4 regions of the Streptomyces sp. NPDC003720 genome follow, and region 4 is predicted to be linked to each of the others. Evidence: riboswitches for the same ligand, from Rfam matches in the RefSeq annotation. Region 4 holds a riboswitch; each other region holds the start of a gene.
What was found. A riboswitch is a leader RNA that binds a small molecule or an ion and turns the genes downstream of it on or off. The one in region 4 is predicted to bind S-adenosylmethionine.
Positions count from the first base shown of each region.

Region 1: it holds a riboswitch for S-adenosylmethionine, as region 4 does, so the genes downstream of both, ACFYU0_RS07525 (putative leader peptide) here and ACFYU0_RS05200 (amino acid ABC transporter permease) in region 4, are expected to answer to the same signal.
Region 2: it holds a riboswitch for S-adenosylmethionine, as region 4 does, so the genes downstream of both, thrC (threonine synthase) here and ACFYU0_RS05200 (amino acid ABC transporter permease) in region 4, are expected to answer to the same signal.
Region 3: it holds a riboswitch for S-adenosylmethionine, as region 4 does, so the genes downstream of both, ACFYU0_RS24380 (aminotransferase class V-fold PLP-dependent enzyme) here and ACFYU0_RS05200 (amino acid ABC transporter permease) in region 4, are expected to answer to the same signal.

Region 1 covers NZ_JBIANZ010000002.1:439,496-443,281, forward strand. The annotation lists gene ACFYU0_RS07515 (ABC transporter permease) at 1-139, opposite strand, end outside; gene ACFYU0_RS07520 (ABC transporter substrate-binding protein) at 143-1,708, opposite strand; gene ACFYU0_RS07525 (putative leader peptide) at 1,980-2,096, opposite strand; SAM riboswitch class IV at 2,131-2,243, opposite strand; gene ACFYU0_RS07530 (DUF1684 domain-containing protein) at 2,332-3,156, opposite strand; partial or broken gene ACFYU0_RS07535 (LLM class F420-dependent oxidoreductase) at 3,230-3,364, opposite strand; gene ACFYU0_RS07540 (NtaA/DmoA family FMN-dependent monooxygenase) at 3,381-3,786, opposite strand, start outside.
Region 2 covers NZ_JBIANZ010000007.1:156,934-160,719, reverse strand. The annotation lists gene thrC (threonine synthase) at 1-1,211, opposite strand, end outside; SAM riboswitch class I at 1,229-1,370, opposite strand; gene ACFYU0_RS20635 (glucosyl-3-phosphoglycerate synthase) at 1,530-2,474, shown strand; gene ACFYU0_RS20630 (trehalose-6-phosphate synthase) at 2,570-3,786, shown strand, end outside.
Region 3 covers NZ_JBIANZ010000009.1:7,008-10,793, forward strand. The annotation lists gene ACFYU0_RS24370 (cytochrome bc complex cytochrome b subunit) at 1-425, shown strand, start outside; gene trpD (anthranilate phosphoribosyltransferase) at 549-1,613, shown strand; SAM riboswitch class IV at 1,698-1,814, shown strand; gene ACFYU0_RS24380 (aminotransferase class V-fold PLP-dependent enzyme) at 1,995-3,365, shown strand; gene ACFYU0_RS24385 (Lrp/AsnC ligand binding domain-containing protein) at 3,392-3,673, opposite strand; gene ACFYU0_RS24390 (rhomboid family intramembrane serine protease) at 3,670-3,786, opposite strand, start outside.
Region 4 covers NZ_JBIANZ010000001.1:1,064,138-1,067,923, forward strand. The annotation lists partial or broken gene ACFYU0_RS05190 (LLM class flavin-dependent oxidoreductase) at 1-53, opposite strand, end outside; gene ACFYU0_RS05195 (glutathione S-transferase C-terminal domain-containing protein) at 522-1,385, shown strand; SAM riboswitch class IV at 1,451-1,559, shown strand; gene ACFYU0_RS05200 (amino acid ABC transporter permease) at 1,884-2,864, shown strand; gene ACFYU0_RS05205 (amino acid ABC transporter ATP-binding protein) at 2,861-3,658, shown strand; gene ACFYU0_RS05210 (transporter substrate-binding domain-containing protein) at 3,729-3,786, shown strand, end outside.

The sequences.
Region 1 (3,786 bases), on a different contig from region 4:
GCCCCGAGTCCATACCAGCGCTGGCCATCGCCGTGACCGGGTCGCCCGGCAGATAGTCCAGCACCAGGAACGAGACCGTGTAGGCCGCCCACAGCACCACGACCGCCTGGGCCAGCCGCTTGATCACATAGCGGCGCATGCGCTAGCCGATCCAGGTGTCGTGCAGTTGGACCCGGCTGGAGGCGTCGAAGTTCAGGTCGTGCACCTTCTTCGCCACGCCCAACTGGGTCTGGAGCTCAACCACCGGCACGTAGTGGGCGTTCTGCACGATCAACTGCTGTGCCTGGGTGACCAGTTGCCTGCGCTTGGCCCCATCGACGGTTGCGGCCTGGTCGGACAGGGCGGTGTCGAGGGAACTGACGGGCAGGCGGTAGAAGTTGGCCAGCTTGGTGGAGAAGGAGCTGCGCAGGATGTCGGGGTCGGCACGGGTCACGTTGCCCCACACCGCGTCGTAGTCACCCGACTGGAGGGTCGGGGCGAACTGCGTGATCTGGAGCTGCTTGAGAACCACTTCGACGCCGACGGCCTTGAGCTGCTGCTGGATCAGCTCCAGCGCGGGCTGGTTGGTGGCCGCGTTGGGGAACCACTTGATGGTCAGGCTGAGCTTCTTGCCGTCCTTGGCGCGGATGCCGTCGCTGCCGGTCTTCCAGCCGGCCCCGTCCAGCGAGGACTTGGCCGCGGCGGCGTCGAAGGTCAGGCCGGAGGCGAGGTCGGTGTAGTCGGGCGTGGTGTGCGCGAGGACGCTGGTGGCCGGCCGGGTGCCGGTCGGAAACACGGTGTCGGCGATCTGCTGCCGGTCAACGGCGTACAGGATCGCCTGGCGCACCTTGGCGTCCTTGAGCAGCGGCCGTGAGTTGTTGAGGCCGAGACCGAACACGACGCCGGGGTTGGCCCGTCGCTGGAGGGTGACCTGGCCGCCCTTGAGGGCCGCCTCGTTGGCCTTGCCGACGCTGGAGACGGCGTCGACCTGGCCGGACTGCAGGCTGCCGGCCCGCACACCCGCCTCCGGCACCACCTTGAACACCAGCTTGTCCAGGTACGCCTCGCCCTTCTTGGACCACAGCGAGGAACCCCAGGCGTATCCGGTGCGCTTGGCGAGGGTGAGGGACTGGTTCTGCACGTACTGCTTCAGCACGAAGGGCCCGGACCCGATCACCCCCTCGCTGCACTTCCGCTGCGGGGTCTTCTTCACGCTCGCCGAGGACTCGATCCCCAGCGAGTGTGTCGAAGTGGCCTGAAGAAACTGGGCGTTGGGCTGGCTGAAGGTCACCTTCACGGTGAGCGGGTCGACCACGGTGGTGCTCTTGACGCCGCTCAGATAGCCCTCGGCGAGCGTCCCCAGGGCGCCGAGCTTCGGCACCGCGTCGAAGTTGTCCTTGACCACCTGCGCGGTCAGCTTCGAGCCGTCGCTGAAGGTGACGCCCGACCTCAGATGGAACGTGAACGTCGTGGCGTCGGAGCTGACATCCCAGCTCTTCGCCAGCCACGGCACGATCTTGCCGGTCTTGGGGTCCTGGTCCGTCAGGGAGTCCACGACCTGGCGCACCGAGTAGATGGTCTCGTTGCTGGCGACCTGCTGCGGATCCACGCAGCCGGCGTCCGAACCCACCGCGAAGGTCAGGGTGCCGCCGGACTTGGGCTGCCCGGCGCCGCTGCCGGAATCGCCGCCGCCGGAGCCGCAGGCGCTCAGCAGAACACTGGTGGTCACAAGGGCGGTCAGTGCCGCCCACCGGGAGGATCTGACATGGGAAAGTGCAGTCACGGAGGGCTTCTCCAACTCGTGTCACCAGGCACGGACGCCGTACGAGGCATGGCCGTGCGTGGGCATGCGGCCCCGGCCGGCGCGACGCCGGTGCCGAGGGGGCGCTGTGCAGGCGGGGATCAGAGGGAAAAGGGAGGATCAAAGACAGGCGGAGATCAGGCGCAGGCGGGTGCGGCGACGACAGGTCTCGTACCGCGGCCTGGGGCGGGAAGACCCGTCAGGCCTGACAGAGACAGCTGGTCGAGCGCTTGAGGTCGATGTGGCGCCGACGCGAGAGCCGGGAGAACACGGTGGCGCCGGCGAAACGGGCGCTGAGGTCACCACCGTGCCGCATATCGGTCCTCCGCCTATCCGGCCCCGGTCACGGGGCCACGCGCTTGCGGGATCGTCGGTGATCCCGCCGGGCTTTCACCTGGAGCACCCCACCGCGCGGGAGGGTTGCCGGTCAGCGAGCCAGGGCTTCACGCTGACACTCAATGCCGTTCATGATCCTACGGAGCGGTCTTGGCGTGCGTCAATGGCGCAAAAGGACGCTCCGTCAGGGGAGTCGGGGCGTGAGTGCGTCCGGCTCAGGAGCCTCCGCGCTCGCGGGGGATCTTCTGGCCGGCCTCGATCGCCACGGGCAGCCGGTTCTCGGCCGGGGGCAGCGGGCAGGTGGCCAGGTCCGTGTAGGCGCACGGCAGGTTCGCGGCGCGGTTGAAGTCCAGGACGACCGTGCCGTCGGCGGCGGGCGGATCGAGCGCCAGGGACCGGTTGGCGGCGTAGGTGGTGACCCCGGAGGTCGCGTCGGTGAACAGCACCAGCAGCCGTCCCGCACCAGGGCCGGGAAATGCGGTCAGCGACAGCGGGCGCCCGTCGAGCTCGAACTCGACCCTGCCCGGAGCGTCGTACACATGCTCAAGGCCCTCGACCGCGGCGCCCACGGTGGTCGGCCGCGGTGTGTCGAAGGGAATGTAGCGGCCAGGCACGGCCCAGCGCGGATCGGGGGCGTAGGCGGGCGTGCCGGTGAAAGCCGTGCGCAGCGGCGCGTCCGGGTGCCGGGGGCGCACGATGTCGTTGCCGCCGCGCTTGGCGACCTCGATGACGGCGTCTCCCCAGACGGCGTCGACGCCGCCGCGCTCGGGAAGCACGCCGAAGCGGTGCTGGCCGCGCACCGGCGTCCCGTCGACGACCAGCTCCTCGCCCTCGTCGAGGTCCACGACGACGCCTTCGGGGCCGGTGTGCCACGAGCCGGGCGCGTCCGGGAAGCGCTGGGGCCGGTCGTCGAGCCAGTGCAGGCCGGTGACCGCCAGGAAGCCGTGCGGGGCGGCGAGCCGGGCCTCCTGGCTGCGGTACCACTCCAGCCAGGTCTCGGTGAAGGCGTGGAGGTCCGTGGTGGTGGCCTCGGTGGTCATATGGGGAATCTCCTTTGTGCCGGGGGTGCCTTCGGGCAGGGAATGCAAGGGGTTGTGGGGCCGACGGGTGTACTCAGCCGGCCAGTTCGCCGAGGAGTCGCCAGGTGCGTCGGCGGTCGGCTGCTCCCGCGATCTCGGTGACCGAGAACACGACCTCGGTGGCGCCCGCGTCGTGACGGCGCACCTCGGCCTCGAACGTCTTCTCGTCGCGCCGGGCCGGGGGCTCAGCCCGCCTGCCGCTGGCGCGGTGCGGACCGGTGGGTGAGGGGTGCGCGCAGGCCGAGGTTCTCGCGCAGGGTGTTGCCGGTGTATTCGGTGCGGTAGATCCCGCGTTCCTGCAGTTCCGGGACGAGCAGGTCGACGATGTCGTCGAGGCCGTCGGGGATGAGGTACGGCGTGACGTTGAATCCGTCGACCGCGCCGTGCCGTACATAGTGGGCGAACTTGTCGGCGAGGCCGGACGGAGTGCCGACGTGCCCGCGCTGCGGGCCCAGCGCGATGACGGTCTCGCGCAGCGACCAGCCGTGCGCCTCCGCCTTCGCCCGCCACTCCCCGACGACGGCACGCGGGTCGGCGACGCGCCGAGCACCGAAGGAGCCGTCGTTCTCGGTGACGACCGGGTCCTCCTTG
Region 2 (3,786 bases), on a different contig from region 4:
GCGTCGAGGGTCTTGAGGCCGTCGCCGGTGTTGAGGACGACCGTGGTCTTCGCCGGGTCCAGCACGCCCTCCTTGAGCAGCTTGCGGGTGACGCCGACGGTCACGCCGCCCGCCGTCTCCGCGAAGATGCCCTCGGTCCGGGCCAGCAGCTTGATCGCGTCCACGACCTCCTCGTCCGTCACGTCCTCGACCGCGCCGCCGGTGCGGCGGGCGATGTCCAGGACGTACGGCCCGTCGGCCGGGTTGCCGATGGCGAGGGACTTGGCGATGGTGTTCGGCTTCTGCGGCCGTACGACGTCGTGGCCCGCCTTGTACGCGGTCGACACCGGCGAGCAGCCCTCGGCCTGGGCGCCGAAGATCTTGTACGGCCGGTCCTCGACCAGACCCAGCTTGATCAGCTCCTGCAGGCCCTTGTCGATCTTCGTGAGCTGGGAGCCGGAGGCGATCGGGACCACGATCTGGTCCGGCAGCCGCCAGCCGAGCTGCTCGCAGATCTCGTACGCCAGCGTCTTGGAGCCCTCGGCGTAGTACGGCCGCAGGTTGACGTTGACGAAGCCCCAGCCCTCGCCGGCCGGGTCGCCGATCAGCTCGGAGCAGAACCGGTTCACGTCGTCGTAGTTGCCCTCGATGCCGACGAGTTCGCCGCCGTAGACCGCGGCCATGACGACCTTGCCCTGCTCCAGGTCGTGCGGGATGAACACGCAGGAGCGGAAGCCGGCCCGGGCGGCGGCGGCGCCGACGGCGCCGGCGAGGTTCCCGGTGGAGGAGCACGACAGGGTGGTGAAGCCGAAGGCGCGCGCGGCCTCCAGGGCCTGGGCGACGACGCGGTCCTTGAAGGAGTGCGTCGGGTTGCCGGAGTCGTCCTTCACGTACAGCCCGCCGGTGACGCCCAGCTCGGCGGCCAGGTTGTCGGCCTTGACGAGCTTGGTCCAGCCGGGGTTGATGTTCGGCTTGTCGGCCACGTCGGCGGGGACGGGCAGCAGGGGCGCGTAGCGCCAGATGTTCGCGGGGCCCGCCTCGATGCGCCGGCGCAGTTCCTCGGTGTCGTAGGCCGAGAAGTCGTAGGCGATCTCCAGCGGGCCGAAACACTCCTCGCACGCGAAGACCGGTCCGAGGGGTACCCGGTGGCCGCATTCGCGACAGCTCAGGGCAGCGGCGGGGCCGAGATCGACGGCGGGATTGCTGGTGCTTGCAACTGTCTGCACAGCCATGGAGGCGAGGCCCTTTCTCCTCATCTTCCTCACGACGCATCTCGCCGCGAGACGGATTTGGCACCTTCCCTGGCCGGGAGCCTCGCGCGAAACGAGTGCGGCTCAGGGGGGTTGCCGGGGCTTCATCGGGCCGTGTCCCTCTGCCCCTCTGGATGAGCGGTATTCGGTTGTGAACGCCGGGCGACCCCGACATGCGATGGTCATCGGCGTTGTTCAAGACTGTAACCGACGGCCGGGACAGTTGAGATAGTCGTCCGAACCGCGAGATGCATCACCCCCCTCAACAGGCGTGATCACGACAGTGAGGAGCCGCAGACCGTGCTGGAAGAAGTCGAGCGCTGGCTGGCCACCCGCTCCTGGTCCGTGGCCGACCGCCCGCTGCACGGAGTCCTGGCCGCCAAACAGCGCTCCGGCCAGTCCGTCTCCGTCGTCCTGCCCGCGCTGAACGAGGAGGAGACGGTCGGCGACATCGTCGCCGTCATCCGCCGCGACCTCGTGCGGCAGGCTCCGCTGGTCGACGAGATAGTCGTGGTCGACTCCGGGTCCACCGACCGCACCGCCGAGGTCGCCGCCGCGGCCGGCGCCCGGGTGGTGCACCGCGACAGCGTCCTGCCGCGCATACCGGCCCTCCCCGGCAAGGGTGAGGTGCTGTGGCGCTCGCTGCTGGCGACGAGCGGGGACATCGTCTGCTTCGTCGACGCCGACCTGCGGGAGTTCTCCTCCGACTTCGTCCTCGGCATCGTCGGCCCGCTGCTCACCGACCCGGACGTCGACCTGGTCAAGGCGATGTACGACCGTCCGCTGGGCGGCGCCGCCGGACAGGGCGGCCGGGTCACCGAGCTGATGGCCCGCCCCCTGCTGAACATGCACTGGCCGCAGCTCGCCGGCTTCGTGCAGCCGCTGGGCGGGGAGTACGCGGCCCGCCGCTCGCTGCTGGAGCAGCTCCCGTTCCCGGTGGGCTACGGCGTGGAGCTCGGCATGCTGGTGGACGCCCTGCACCTGGTGGGCCTGGACGCGCTGGCCCAGGTGGACGTGGGGGTGCGCAGGCACCGGCACCAGGACGGGCAGGCGCTCGGCCGGATGGCCGCGGCGATCTACCGCACCGCGCAGCTCCGGCTGGCCCGCGGCCACCTCGTACGGCCCGCGCTCACCCAGTTCGAGCGCGGCGAGGACGGGTTCGAGCCGCGCACCTACCCGGTGGACACCGAGGAGCGGCCGCCGATGGTGGAGATCGCGGAGTACGCGCACCGCAGGGTGGCCTGAGCGGCGCGGTGAACGCGGAAGAACGGCCGTATACAGCCGCCTTCCGGGGCGGAGCGCACGTTTGAGCGTTTCCGGGCCGGGCTAGGTTGAGAATCATGGCTTCCACGCAGGGTGCTGAGGTACTGGTCGCGTCCAACCGCGGCCCGGTTTCGTACGAGGCGCTCGAGGACGGTTCGCTGCGCGCCAGACGGGGCGGCGGCGGACTGGTCTCGGGTCTTTCGGCCATCGGGCCGGACGCCAACGCGGTGTGGGTCTGCGCCGCGCTCGGCGACGGCGACCGGGAGGCGGCACGGCGGGCGGGCGGCGGCCTGCTGCCGTCCGAGGACACCGGCGGGCAGCACGTGCGGATGCTGGACATCGACGCGGCCGTGCACCACGACGCCTACAACGGCATCGCCAACTCGGTGCTCTGGTTCGTCCACCACATGCTGTACCAGACCCCGCTGGAGCCGGTCCTCGACGCGGAGTTCCGCCGCCAGTGGGCCTCGTACCAGGCGTACAACCGGGCGTTCGCCGAGGCGCTGGCGCAGGAGGCGGCCGAGGGTGCCGCGGTGCTCATCCAGGACTACCACCTGGCCCTCGCCCCCCGGATGCTCCGGCAGCTCCGTCCGGACCTGCGCATCGGCCACTTCTCGCACACCCCGTGGGCCCCGCCGGACTACTTCCGGCTGCTGCCCGACGACATCGCCGCCGAGCTGCTGACCGGCATCCTCGGCGCGGACCGGGCCGCGTTCCTGACCGAGCGCTGGGCGGACGCGTTCAAGGACTGCTGCCACGCGGTGCTCGGCCCCGGCATCCCGTCCGGGACCCGGATCGGGGTGCACGGGCTCGGCGCGGACGCCGACTTCCTGCGCGAGCGGGCGCACCGGCCGGACGTGGACGAGCGGATGGCGGCCCTGCGCGAGGAGATCGGCGAGGGGCGCCGCACCATCGTCCGGGTGGACCGCACCGAGCTGTCCAAGAACATCGTGCGCGGACTGCTGGCGTACCGGCAGCTGCTGGACGCCCGTCCGGAGTGGCGCGAGCGGGTCGTGCACATCGCGTTCGCCTACCCCTCGCGCCAGGACCTCGCGGTCTACCGCGACTACACGGCCGAGGTGCGGCGGGTCGCGGACGAGATCAACTCCGACTACGGGACGCCCGGCTGGACGCCGGTGGTGCTGCACGTCAAGGACGACTTCGCCCGCTCCCTGGCCGCGTACCGGCTCGCGGACGTGGCCCTGGTGAACCCGATCCGGGACGGCATGAACCTGGTCGCCAAAGAGGTGCCCGTCGTCTCCGACGAGGGGTGCGCGCTGGTGCTGTCGCGGGA
Region 3 (3,786 bases), on a different contig from region 4:
TCGCGACCCACTTCAGCCTGTCGCTGAACGCGGTCACGTGGTTCGTCCGGATCTCCTTCTTCGCCGGACCGGTCATCGCCTTCATCGTCACCAAGCGGATCTGCCTCGGCCTGCAGCGCCGGGACCGCGAGAAGGTGCTGCACGGCCGTGAGACGGGCATCATCAAGCGCCTGCCGCACGGTGAGTTCATCGAGATCCACGAGCCGCTCAGCCAGGAGCAGCTCCACACCCTCACCGCCCACCACCAGTACGAGCCGGCCGAGATCGGCCCGACGGTGGACGAGAACGGTGTCGAGCGCAAGGTGAAGGGGTCCGAGAAGCTGCGCGCCAAGCTCAGCAACGCCTACTACGGCGAGGACAACCAGATCCCGAAGGCAACCGTCGAGGAGTACCGGGAGATCACCAGCGGCCACGGCCACCACTGATCCCCGAGCGTCGCCACGCCACAGTCGAAGGGCCCCGTCCGGCTTGCGGACGGGGCCCTTCGCCGTGTCCGGGGCTGGATAGGGTGGGAGCACACCGTTGTGCGACGACACCCAGGAGCGGCTATGAGCGCTGTGACCCCCGCTGGAGGCGACACCGCGGCGGGCCGTTCCTGGCCCGCCCTGCTGAACGGCCTGCTGGACGGCCGGGACCTGTCCGCCGACGACACCGCCTGGGCCATGGACCTCATCATGCGCGGGGAGGCGACCGACGCCCAGATCGCCGGGTTCATGGTGGCGCTGCGCGCCAAGGGCGAGACGGTGCAGGAGATCACCGGACTCGTGCGGACCATGTACGAGCACGCCAATGTGATCGAGGTGCCCGGGCCGGCCGTCGACATCGTCGGCACCGGCGGCGACGGCGCGAAGACGGTGAACATCTCCACCATGTCGTCGATCGTCGTCGCCGGCACCGGCACGAAGGTCGTCAAGCACGGCAACCGCGCCGCGTCCTCCGCCTCCGGCTCCTCCGACGTGCTGGAGAAGCTCGGCATCAACCTGTCCCTGACCCCGCGGCGGGTCGCCGAGGTCGCCGAAGAGGCCGGCATCACCATCTGCTTCGCGGTGAAGTTCCACCCGTCGCTGCGCCATGTGGCGGCGGCGCGCGGCCAGTTGGGCATCCGCACCACCTTCAACGTGCTCGGCCCGCTGACCAACCCGGCCAAGGTGCGCGCCCAGGCGGTCGGCGTGGCCGATCCGCGCATGGCGCCGATCGTGGCCGGGGTGCTGGCCGAGCGCGGCAACTCCGCCCTTGTCTTCCGGGGCGACGACGGGCTGGACGAGCTGACCACCACCTCGACGTCCCGGGTGTGGGTGGTCCGGGACGGCGAGGTCGCCGAGGAGCGCTTCGACCCCCGGGACGCCGGCATCGAGCTGGTCCCCGTGGAGGCGCTGCGCGGCGCCGACGCCTCGTACAACGCGGAGGTGGCCCGGCGCGTGCTGGACGGCGAGCACGGCCCCGTCCGGGACGCGGTGCTGCTGAACTCGGCGGCGGCGCTGGTCGCCCTGCGGCCGTCCGGCGAGCCGCTCACCGAGCAGCTCCGGGCCGGCATGGCGAGGGCGGCGGAGTCCATCGACAGCGGTGCGGCGAAGCGGACGCTGGAGCGCTGGGTGGCGGCCAGCAACGCCTGACCCGCCCCGGTGCGACGCGAGGCGCGGTCCGGATGCCGGACCGCGCCTTGCGCATAGAAGATCGTGTGGCAGGATACTGAACCAGGTCATGAGTGACAGCCATTCGGCCCCGGCCGGCTGTCCGGCAACCCTCCGTCCGTGGCGGGGTGCCCCGGGTGAGGACCAGGTCGTGGGCAGCGAGGTCCACGGCAAGCGCGGACCCCTCGCGCGGCTCCTGAAGGAGCGCGGGACCAGGGGTCCTGGTCGTCGAGGGAGCCTTCTGTGAGCAAGCGAATGCGATAGGGCGTAGAGCCCCGCCTCCGCGTACCCCTTTTCACCTTCCGCCGTGCTCGAGCCGTACCGCTCGCACGGTGATTCCAGCCTGCCTCACGGGAGTTCACCATGTCCGTCTCCACCGCTGCCGCCGTCCAGACCATTTGTGGCGAGCTGCCCGTTCTGGGCCGCGACGTCTCCGTCCCGCTCGTCACGGGCGGCGAGGTCGCCTACGCCGCGCTCGACTACGCCGCCAGCGCCCCCGCCCTGCAGCGCGTCTGGGACGACGTCGCCGCCTACGCGCCGTACTACGGCAGCGTCCACCGCGGCGCCGGCTACCTCTCCCAGCTCTCCACCGACCTGTTCGAGAACGCCCGCCGGACGGTCGCCGGATTCCTCGACTGCCGCGCCCAGGACCAGGTGGTCTTCACCCGCTCGACCACGGACTCCCTGAACCTCCTCGCCCGGGCGCTCCCGGCCGGCTGCGAGGTCTTCGTCTTCGAGACCGAGCACCACGCCGCCCTGCTGCCGTGGCGGGACGCGCGGGTGACCGTCCTCGACGCGCCGCGCACCCCGCGGCAGGCCGTGGAGACGCTGGAGCGGGCCCTCGCCGACCGCGACCCGTACGGCCCGGCCCTGGTGTGCGTCACCGGCGCCTCCAACGTCACCGGCGAGCTGTGGCCGGTGCGCGAGCTGGCCGCCGCGGCCCACGCGCACGGGGCCCGGATCGTCCTGGACGCCGCCCAGCTCGCCCCGCACCACCCGGTGTCCGTCCGGGACCTGGACGTCGACTGGGTGGCCTTCTCCGGGCACAAGCTGTACGCGCCCTTCGGCTCCGGCGTGCTGGCCGGCCGCGCCGACTGGCTGGCCGCGGCCGAGCCGTACCTCGCGGGCGGCGGCGCCAGCCGCAGGGTCACGCGGCGCGAGGACGGGGGAGTGGACGCGGAGTGGCACGAGAGCGCCGCCCGCCACGAGGCCGGCTCCCCGAACGTCATCGGCGCCTACTCCATCGCCTCCGCCTGCAAGGCCCTCACCGAGGCCGGCTGGGAGGCCCTGGTGGCCCGCGAGCAGCACCTGATCGCCCGGGTCCGGGCGGGTCTCGCCGAGGTCCCGGAGGTCAGGGTGCTGTCGCTGTTCGGCGACGACGCCCCGCGGGTCGGCGTGATCTCCTTCGTGGTCGAGGGCTGGAACAGCTCCCACTTCGCCGCCGCGCTCTCCGCCGAGTACGGCATCGGCGTCCGCGACGGCCTGTTCTGCGCCCACCCGCTGGTGCGCACCCTGCTGGGCGGCGACCCCGGGGCGCCGGGAGAGTGCGGGGCGCCCGAGGCCGCGCCCGGCGAGAGGTCCCTGAACGCGGTCCGGGTCAGCTTCGGGGCGGGCACGCCCGACGAGCACGTCGAGCGCTTCGTCGACGCGGTGCGGGAGCTGGTCCGCGACGGCGCGCGCTGGCGCTACCGCACCGAGGACGGCCGCTGCGTGCCGGTGCGCGATCAGGTCTGAGCCGCAGGCGCGACGTCAGGCGGCGTTCACGAGTCGAGGCCGATCGCGAACGCCGCCTCCAGGTCGTGCTGGGAGTAGGTGCGGAACGCGACGTGCGTGTCGGTGCCCTCCACGCCGGGGATCTTGCTGATCCGCCCGGGGATGACGTCGGCCAGGTCGTCGTGCCGCCGCACCCGCACCATGGCGATCAGGTCGTAGGTGCCCGTGACGGAGAAAACCTCGCTCACCGAGTCCAGCGAAGCGATCTGCTCCGCGATCTCGGGGATCCGGTCCACGCTGGTCTTGATCAGGACAATCGCGGTGATCACGGTTGGTTCTCTCCCTCGGGGGCCGGGGCCGGTGCGGTCCTCACTCTAGTAGTCGGCCCGTAGCGCACCCACGCGTAGCCGAAGCCGAGGCCGAAGCCGATCAGGTGGGCCAG
Region 4 (3,786 bases):
GCGTCGACCTGGTTCGGCGCGTCGGACGCGTTGAGCGCTACTCCAACAGTCATGTCAGTCAGAACCGGCTCCGATCGAGAGAGCCTGCGAGCCCTTCTGGGTCCCTTGCAGGAGACCGTCACCGCGTCCCGACGGTTGCAGTGGGAAACGTGTGGTGACTGTGCCACCGAGGGACACCGTCCATCGGGAAGTCCGCGACCCGGGACGGACCTCTTGACGTCGACGTCGGTCGGATCGACACTCACTGCAGGAATCCCAGTAAATCGGTAGGGAAATATGAGACGTCTGAAACCGGTCACCGTCCGAGTGAGCCGTCCGTCTCTTCACCTGACCTGCCGCCGCCACATCGACCTGCAGCGCGTCTGCAGCGCGATCAGGTCCCGGGCCTGAGCCGCGCCCATCCCGCGCCGACGGCGTCCCCTCATCGTTCGCCCTGTCCGGTGTGCGCAGGTGAGCCCTGCTCCCTCGTCCGACGTCGCTTCCGCCGCGCGTACGTCCCGCGCCCGCTCTCGGGGAGAGTCATGACCGTCACACCGCTGGCCGCCCACCCGTCCGGCCGATCCGCGCCCGCCTTCCGGGGCCGGATCGGCCGGGACGCACGCAGCGGCCACTACGCCGTTCCCGGCCGCTACCGGCTCCATCTGTCGACCGCGTGTCCCGATGGGCTCCGCCTCGCCGTCGTCCACAGCCTGCTCAGCCTGGACACCGTATGCCCCACGACTTTCCTGCCCGCCGTGCCCGACTGCCCCGAGGGCGGTCACTCGGCTCTGCGGCCGCTCTACGACGCGAGCGCACACCGGTACACCGGTCCGGCCGTCGCTCCTGTGCTCAGCGACGACTGGTCCGGACGGATCGTCAGCACCCACGCGCCGGACATCATGCGCGACCTCGCCCGGAGATTCGGCAGCGAGCGCCCCTCGCCCTACCCCTGCGGCGCGGAGTCCGAGATCGAGGCCGTCGAGCGGATGTGCGCGCAGGGCATCGAGGAGGCCGCCCAGCGCGCCGGTTCGGCCGGCGCGGAGCGGGCGGAGCGCGACGCGGCGCTCGGGACGCTGTTGGAGACGCTGGGCGTGCTGGAGCGCTGGCTTGCCGGGCGTACCTACGTGATTCGCGACGAAGTCACCGTCGCGGACGTGGAGTTGTGGGTCGCTCTGGTCCAACTCGACACCGTGCACCGCAACCATTTGGACGCCGCCGCGGTGCAGCGCATCGCCGGCCAACCGGCGCTGTGGGCTTACGCCCGCCGCCTGACCGCCCACCCGGCCTTCGGTACCCACCTGAACCTCGACGGCATCGCACGCCGGCACCACGCCCGCTGTCATGGCCTGGAGGCCGCCGGCGCAGCCGTCCCGATCCTTGACTGGGCGGCACACGCAGCCCGTTAGCCGGTCCATCTGGTGGACCAGCGTTGACATTCGTTCGGGCAGTTGTCTTAACTACGGCCCAGAACGGTCATGAGCGTCAGCAACAAGCCCTGGCTAGCTGACCGGCAACCCTCGCGCCGCGGTGGGGTGCCCCAGGTGACGACCGGACCGAAAACGTTTCGGTAAGCGCGAGGCCCGAAGGGCCGGAAGAGTGACGGTGACGCCATGCACGCAGCTCCCAGGACGGCGATCCGCCGCCCACAGGGCTGCGTACGGGCGTACCGCAATCTGCTGGTGGCCGATCGCACCGTCGATCTGCTCCGCGTGAACAGCGCATTGTGTACCGCACCGGGCTGTGCCCGCTGCCGGGGCTGACACCTCCCCGCAGCCCCCGCACCCCCTGACCGACACCGCCCGCGCGGTGTGCCGTCGTCCCTCCGCCCCCCGGTACCTCGCCGTCGTGTGCGTCCCCGCATGCCGCCGCGCTCCCGGGGCGTTACCACCCAGCCGGAGCCCACCATGAGCGAACCCCCTGGCGCCACCATCACCCTCCCCGAGGCGCATACCGCCAACGAACCGTCGAAAGCCCTCACGGCCCAACGAGTTCTACCGCTACGGCGGCCAGGACGCTGGATCGTCACCGCGGTCGCCCTGGTCCTCGTCGCCCAGGTCTTGCACGGACTGATCTCCAACCCCTTCTACCAGTGGAACCGCTTCGGCTACTGGTTCCTGCGACCGAACATCCTCGACGGACTCCTGATCACACTCGAAGCGACCGCCTACAGCGCCGTGTTGGGACTGATCGGCGGCATCCTGCTCGCTCTGGCCCGGCTGTCGAAGAGCCCGGTGCTGCGCGCCCTCAGCTGGACCTACGTCTGGGCGTTCCGCTCCATACCGCTCATCGTGGTGCTGATCTTCCTCTACAACTTCAGTGCCCTGTACAAGACGTTGAGCGTCGGCATTCCCTTCGGGCCGGCCCTTTTCACCTTCGACGAGTCGAAACTCGCCACCGACATGGTCGTCGCCGTCATCGGCCTCAGCCTCAACGAGGCCGCCTACGCGGCCGAGGTGGTGCGCGGCGGCATCCTTTCCGTCGATCAGGGCCATCACGAGGCGGCCGCGGCGCTCGGCCTGCCCAAGGCCTACCAGTTCCGGAGAATCGTCTTCCCGCAGGCCCTGCGCTCGATCACCCCGAACTACGTCAACCAGCTCATCGGCCTCATCAAGGGGACCTCGCTGGTCTTCTACGTCTCCCTGCTCGACCTGTTCGGCTCCGCGCAGACCATGGGCTCCACCTACCCCGGCGACATCGTGCCGCTGCTGCTGGTAGTGACCGTCTGGTACCTGATCCTGACCAGCGTCGTCTCCGTCGTCCAGTTCTACGTCGAGCGGTACTTCGCCCGCGGTGCCACCCGCGTCCAGCCGCCGACGCCGCTGCAGAAGCTCCGCACCGGTCTCACCGACCTGCGGGCCCGCATCCGCCGGGAGGCCACCGTATGACCGCCGAGACGCTCGAAGCCCTGGCGGAGGTCGAGGCCGCCACCGTCGAGGTGCACGATGTGCACAAGTGGTACGGCGCCCATCGGGTGCTGAACGGGATCGATCTGACCGTCCGCCCCGGCGAGGTCACCGTGATCCTCGGCCCCTCCGGCTCCGGCAAGTCCACCCTGCTGCGGGTCATCAACCACTTGGAGAAGCCCGAGATCGGCTACGTCAGCATCAACGGCGAGCTGATCGGCGTGAAGCGGCAGGGCGACCGGCTGAAGGAGCTGAGCGAGCGGGCCATCCTCACCCAGCGCGGGAGGATCGGGTTCGTCTTCCAGAACTTCAACCTCTTCCCGCACCTGACGGTCCTGGACAACGTGGCTGCCGCCCCCGTCGCCACCGGCCGGCTCGGCAAGCCCGAGGCCCGGGAACTCGCCCGTGAGCTCCTGAGCCGGGTCGGCCTCGCCGACAAGACCGGCGCCTATCCACGCCAGCTCTCCGGCGGCCAGCAGCAGCGCGTGGCCATCGCCCGCGCCCTCGCCCTGCGCCCCGGCGTCATCCTCTTCGACGAGCCCACCTCTGCCCTGGACCCCGAGCTCGTCGGCGAAGTCCTCGGCGTCATCCGGGACCTGGCGACCAGTGGCACCACCCTCGTCATCGTCACCCACGAGATCGGCTTCGCCCGCGAGATCGCGGACCAGGTCGTCTTCATCGACAGCGGCAGGATCATCGAGCAGGGCCCGCCCTCCGACGTCCTCGACAATCCCCGGCTCGAGCGGACCAGGGACTTTCTCAGCAAGGTCCTCTGACCGCCCGCCCCAACCCTCACCCCGCCCGCACCACCACCTCATCACCGCCCCTGAACGACAAGGAACGGCCATGTCTACCCACTTCCCCCGACGCAGCCTGACACGCGCCATCACTGCGGCGACCGCTG